One region of the Streptomyces sp. NPDC044061 genome, then DNA from elsewhere that is predicted to be linked to it. Evidence: riboswitches for the same ligand, from Rfam matches in the RefSeq annotation. Region 1 holds a riboswitch; the other holds the start of a gene.
What was found. A riboswitch is a leader RNA that binds a small molecule or an ion and turns the genes downstream of it on or off. The one in region 1 is predicted to bind cyclic di-AMP.
Positions count from the first base shown of each region.

Region 2: another riboswitch for cyclic di-AMP. It lies ahead of AC07CM_RS19985 (C40 family peptidase); the one in region 1 lies ahead of AC07CM_RS07145 (M23 family metallopeptidase).

Region 1 is NZ_JBWKFL010000003.1:486,299-489,466, reverse strand. It holds gene AC07CM_RS07150 (aldo/keto reductase) at 1-246, opposite strand, end outside; gene AC07CM_RS07145 (M23 family metallopeptidase) at 400-1,431, opposite strand; cyclic di-AMP (ydaO/yuaA leader) riboswitch at 1,441-1,607, opposite strand; gene AC07CM_RS07140 (PP2C family protein-serine/threonine phosphatase) at 1,843-3,036, opposite strand.
Region 2 is NZ_JBWKFL010000011.1:248,793-251,960, reverse strand. It holds gene efeU (iron uptake transporter permease EfeU) at 1-333, shown strand, start outside; gene efeB (iron uptake transporter deferrochelatase/peroxidase subunit) at 372-1,643, shown strand; cyclic di-AMP (ydaO/yuaA leader) riboswitch at 1,880-2,049, shown strand; gene AC07CM_RS19985 (C40 family peptidase) at 2,058-3,168, shown strand, end outside.

The sequences.
Region 1 (3,168 bases):
CGAACGGTTGCCGCGGGCCTTGACCCACTTGCCGATGATCGTCTCCGACTCGCCGCCCTTGTTGCCCTCGATCCACGCCGAGTAGGAGTCGGCGGTGTCGACGAAGTTGCCGCCGGCGGCCGTGTAGGCGTCGAGGACGGCGAAGGAGCTCTCCTCGTCGGCGGTCCAGCCGAAGACGTTGCCGCCGAGGGCGAGCGGGAAGACCTCGAGGTCGGAGGAGCCGAGTTTGCGCAGAGAAGCAGTCATGCTTCTTTTCAACGGTCACTCCCGCACCGCCCATTCCGGGATTCCCGCGAACGGTGTGTGAACACACGACCGGCAGCCCTGACGTCGGGGGGTGCCGTCAGGGCTGCCGGGGAACTGGACGAGGGGGCCGGGCGGGGCCGGCTCAGCGGCCGGTCAGGGGGTGAGGCCCTTGCCGTGCAGCCACGCCATCGGGTCGATGCCCGTGGCCTGGCCGTTCGGGTGGACCTCCAGGTGGAGGTGCGGGCCGGTGACGTTGCCGGTGGCGCCGATCCGGCCGATGACGTCGCCGGTGCCGACCTTCTGGCCGACGGAGACGTTGATCGAGGACTGGTGGCAGAACCACAGCTCGGTGCCGTCGTCCAGGGTGAGGATCGTGCGGTAGCCGTAGGCACCGGCCCAGCCCGCCTCGGTGATGGTGCCACCGTGGACGGCCTTGATCAGCGTGCCCGTCGGGGCGGCGAAGTCGAGACCGGTGTGGTAGCCGGAGGACCACATCGAGCCGGGCTGACCGAAGGTACCGGTGATCGTGTACGAGACGACCGGCAGCTGGTACTGCTTGGCCAGTTCGGCCAGGCGCTCCGCCTCGGCCTGCTTCTTGGCGGCGGCCTCCGCCTGCTCCTTGGCGTCGGCGGCCTTGGCGGCGGCTTCCTTCTCCGCCTTGGCGGCCGCGTCGGCGGTCTGCTTCTCGGCGGCGGCGACGGCGGCCGCGGTGGCCTTGCTCTCGGCCTTGCTCTGCTGCTGCTCGGCCTGGGCCATGATCCGGTTGCGCAGGGCCTCGCCCGCGTCGCTCTCGTCGCTGTCGGCGGAGGCCGTGCCGACGGTGCTGAGCGAGGCCGTGGTGGCCTTGGGGGCGTCGGAGGAGCCGTCGCCGAACAGGGAGCCGACGGAGGGCAGGTCGGGCATGGAGATGGACACCGGCGGCTTGCCGGTGTTGGCGCTGGCCATGCCGCCCGCGCCGACAGCGGCTATGACGCCGACGCCGAGGACGGTGGAGCTGCGGGCGAGTCCGCCGCCGCGCTGCTTGGCGACGCGGTGCCGGCCGCGCACGGGACGGATGGAGTCCTCGGTGGGATTCCACTCCTCCCAGGGGCCCTCTTCGGTGCGGTACTCGCCGTAACCGAAGGTGTCGATCTCGCGCTGAGCCGGCACGAACGGGGCTTCTGGGGCAGGCCGGTTGGACGCCACGCGGGCGTACTCCTTTCCTTCCTCCGCCTACCGGGTTAGCTGACGGGTTCGGAGCAGGAAGGTCTCCTACGCGCGTAAACCAGATGTGGACCAGTGCGGTTCACAGCGGCATCCGCGTGATTCACCCCAAGGTGGTGGTTCCCCGGTTCCCTTACGGGATTCGGCGCGTGCGCACGGAGCCGCCTCTTGTGACGGCTGGGACGACCGCGCTGCGTTATCGAACGTTAATAGACCCACCTGTCAGATTCCAAGCCGTTCGGCTTGATCATTAACCTTTTCCCGGACGGACGTAACGTGCCAGGAGAGGCGGAAATCGGGCGAGTTGGCCGACACTCAGGAGTCACAACGGTTTTGATGGTGTCTCAGATGTTATGCGGAGGGCTTCCGTCCGATCACCGTCGGTGATACTGGTCAGGGTCGTCGTACGGCCAGCAGCGCCATGTCGTCCGTCATCCCGCCCCCGGAGTGCCGTCGCACCTCCGCGGCCAGGCGGACGAGCAGAGCGCGCGGGTCGGGGAAGCGGCGTCCGACGAGCCGGCGCCAGGGGTCGTAGAAGCGGCCGTGGGCGTCGCGGGCCTCGGACAGGCCGTCGGTGTAGAGCAGCAGGGTGGCACCGCTCGGGAAACCGGACTCGGTCGCGCGGTCGGGCCACAGGCCCAGATCGCTCATGCCTAGCGGCAGCGCGGGTTCGTGCGCGGTCAGGATCCGCAGGGTGCCGTCGTCGTGCAGCAGCAGCGGCGGGGGATGGCCGCGGTTGACGATCCGGACGACGCCGTCGCCGTGCGGGAGTTCGGCGAGGACGGCGGTGGTGAAGCCCTCGAAGGCGTCGATCCCGCCCCGCCGGGTGCCCTCGCGGGCCAGCGCGCGCTCCAGCCGTTCGGCGACCGCCTCCAGCGTGGCCTCCTGCTCGGCGGCCTCCCGGAACGCCCCGATCACCACGGCGACGGCGGCGACCGCGCCGATCCCCTTGCCGCGCACGTCCCCGACGACCAGCCGGACGCCGTACGGGCTGTCCTGCACCGCGTACAGGTCGCCGCCGATGAAGGCGTCCGCCTGCGCCGCCTCGTACCGGGCCGCGATGTCGAAGCCCGCGAGCCGCGCGTCGGGCTCGGGCAGCACGGCCCGCTGGGCGGCCTCGGCGATCTCCCGGGCGGAGGCGAGGCGCCGGTCGCCGAGGCGGACGACGCGGTTGATGGCGACGGCCAGCAGGGCGACGGTGGCCACGGTGACCACCTCGGTGACCAGGTTCACGTCCGTGCCGGTGCCGAAGCGGGCGTGCACGGCGAAGGTCGCGGCCAGGGCGGCGAGGCCGGTGAGCACCGTGGTGCGCAGCGAGGACAGGGGCGCGGCGACCAGCGGGGCGGCCGTGAAGAACGGGACGGCGGTGAAGTCGCGCGGGGTGAGCAGGTCGTACAGGATTCCGCCGGCGATCAGGAGCGCGGGCAGGGCGCGGGCCAGGCCGCGCGGCGTCGGACGGTGGCCGTGGCACTTCTCCGGCAGGAGGGGCGCGGGGTCCCGGCCGAGGCCGGGGCCGGGCACGGGGTCGCCGGGGAGCCGCCCGTCGGCCCTGGCGTACGGGCTCTCCTCCACCTCACCAGGGCGCACTGCTCGTCTCCCGTGTCCTTGACCTGCGTCCAGCGTGGCGGGAGCGGGTACGGCGGGCGACCGCTGTGGACCGAGCGGATGACTGACTGTGACGTACGCCACTCGACGTCAGGTGGGCGCGGCGGAAAAACA
Region 2 (3,168 bases), on a different contig from region 1:
GAGAACACCCTCCAGTTCGAGCTGACCGGCGATACCGACCAGGGCAGCGGGACCACCCTCGCCACCGCCGACGCCAACCTCGCCGGCACCCGCGAGCTGCTCACCGTCCTGAAGCCGCTGCTGACCAGCCGCGCACCCCAGCTGCTCCCGACGGTCGACGCGGACATCGCCCGGCTCCAGAAGCTCCTGGACGCGGCCCACGACGGTGGCCGCTGGACCCCCGTCGACCGGCTCGGCACCGCCGAGCGGCAGCGCGTCAACGGCGCCACCGGACAGCTGCTGGAAGACCTCGCCCCGGTCCCGGACCTCCTCGAGATCCGCAAGTCCGCCTGATGAGCACCGAGCACCCGCACCTGGAAGGGAACCCTTCGATGTCCACTGCCGAGACGCCGGCCTGCCCCGTCGGCCCCGCCCGCCGCTCCTTCGTGCGAACCGCGCTGGGCGCGTCGGCCGCGGGCGCGGTGCTGGCCGGCGGCGGCTTCGCGCTCGGCGAGAGCGGGGGCACCGCACGGGCGCAGGACACGGGCACGGACAGCGGCGCGAAGGTCGCCTTCCACGGCGCCCACCAGGCCGGGATCATCACCCCCGCCCCGGCCGCCGCGACCTTCGTCTCCCTCGACGTCGTCGCCGACGACCGCAAGGGCCTCACCGACCTGCTGCGCACCATTACCGAACGGGCCCGCTTCCTCACCTCCGGCGGCGCCCCCACCGACCTCGGCGTCGGCGCGCCGCCCTCCGACAACGGCATCCTCGGCCCCGAGGTCCCCCCGGACTCGCTGACCGTCACCGTCGGCGTCGGCGCGTCCCTCTTCGACGACCGCTACGGCCTCGCCAGTGCCAGGCCCGCCCGGCTCACCCCGATGCGGACCTTCCCGAACGACGACCTGGACGCCGCCGAGTGCCACGGCGACCTCTCCCTGCAACTCTGCGCGGGCAGCCAGGACACCGTGCTGCACGCCCTGCGCGACATAGCCCGGCACAGCCGGGGCGCCATGCAGATCAAGTGGCGCATCGACGGCTTCCAGAGCGCCCCGCGCCCCACCGGCGCCCAGCGGAACCTGCTCGGCTTCAAGGACGGCATCGCCAACCCCGACGTCGGCTCGGCCCGTGAGACGAACAAGCTCATCTGGGTCGGCGACGGACAGGGCGAGCCCGCCTGGGCCACGGGCGGCAGCTACCAGGTGATCCGGATCATCCGGATGCTCGTGGAGTTCTGGGACCGGGTGTCGCTGACCGAGCAGGAGAAGATGTTCGGCCGCCGCAAGGACACCGGCGCCCCCCTCGACGGCACCAAGGAGACGGACCTTCCCGATTACGCCAGGGACCCGCACGGCACCGCGATCCCACGCGACGCCCACATCCGCCTGGCCAACCCGCGCACCACGAGGACCGACAGCTCCCGCATCCTGCGCCGGGGCTACAACTACGACCGGGGCGTGGACAAGGTCGGCAACCTCGACATGGGCCTGGTCTTCTGCTGCTACCAGCAGGACGTCAGGCGCCAGTTCGAGGCCGTGCAGACCCGGCTGATCGACGAGCCCCTGGTCGACTACATCTCCCCGACGGGCGGCGGCTACTTCTTCGCCCTGCCCGGCGTGCGGGACGCGAAGGACTGGCTCGGCAGGGGCCTGCTGTCCGCCTGACGGCCGCCGCCGGCTCCGCACCGCTCCCGGTCCCGCTCCGTTCCTCCCAGCCCGACGTCGGAAGTCGGGACAAAGCGCACCACGTCACGGCAGATCGATCGCACCCTGCGACGGAGCTGAGCAAAGGTCACGAAAATGTATCGGGCATATCGCCCACCAACCTTCACAGCGGCCCCACGACTTGGCTAGCGTTCCGGCCAGGTCGTCCGACAACCACCGGCGAACGTCGCCGGGCCGTGCGGCCTCCGCCGAGTCCGGTCCGCCTGCGGGCAGCCGGAGCCGGGGACCCACCGACCTTGGGGTGAATCGGCCCGACTCCCTTCCCGGGAACGGGCCGTAGGGCAACCCTTCCGAACCACCCGCCCGAACCCGACAGCTAACTCGGTAGGCGGAACATGGAAGGAGTCGCCTACCTTGGCGTCGCACCGCAAGTCGCGCCCCACGGGTGCCCGTGTGGCAGGCATACGCACCCCCGTCCTCGCCACTGCCGCCCTCACCTCCGTGGCGCTGCTGTCCCAGACCGCCAACGCCACCCCCTCCGCCGACGGCAGGCCGAGCCTCGAGGAGGTTCAGAAGAAGGTCGACGACCTGTACCGTCAGGCCGAGTCCGCGACCGAGAAGTACGACGCGGCCAAGGAGAAGGCCGCGCAGGAGCGCACGCACGTCGACACCCTGCTCGACGACGTGGCCGAGCGCACGGCCAAGCTCAACAAGGCGCGTGAGGAACTGGGTTCGTTCGCCGCGGCACAGTACCGGACCGGGGCCGCCACCCCCGGCACCGCGACCTTCCTGCTCTCGGACTCCCCGCAGGACTACTTCGACCAGACGCAGCTGATGAACCGGCTGACCTCACGCCAGAAGGGCGCGGTCGACGACTACGTCACCGCACAGGCCGCGACTCTGAAGACGCGGCGGAAGGCCGTCAAGAGCCTCGAGACGCTCACGCAGTCGCAGAACGACCTCAGGACGGCCAAGTCCACCGTCCAGGAAAAGCTGTCCACCGCACGGAAGTTGCTCTCCACGCTGACGGCGCAGGAGAAGGCACGCCTCGCGGCGATCGAGAAGCAGAAGCAGCAGGAGGCGGCGAGGAAGGCGGCGGAGCTCGCCAAGAAGCAGGCCGCGGCCGCGCAGGCCGCGAAGGAGCAGAGCGCGTCCTCCGGCTCGACCTCGACCTCCGGCTCCGGCTCGTCCTCGGGTTCGGGGACCTCGACCTCGACGTCGGGCTCCACGAACGCCGCCAAGGCCGCCGAGGCGCTCGCCTTCGCCCGTGCGCAGATCGGCAAGCCGTACGTCTGGGGTGCGACCGGGCCCGGTTCCTACGACTGTTCCGGGCTCACCCAGGCCGCGTGGAAGGCCGCCGGCGTCACCCTGCCGCGCACCACCTACGACCAGGTGACCGCCGGCACCACGGTGTCCCTGGCCGACGCCCAGCCCGGCGACCTCGTCTTCTTCTACGACGACATCAGCCACGTCGGCATCTACATCGGCAACGGCATGATGATCCACGCCCCGAAGCCCGGTGCCT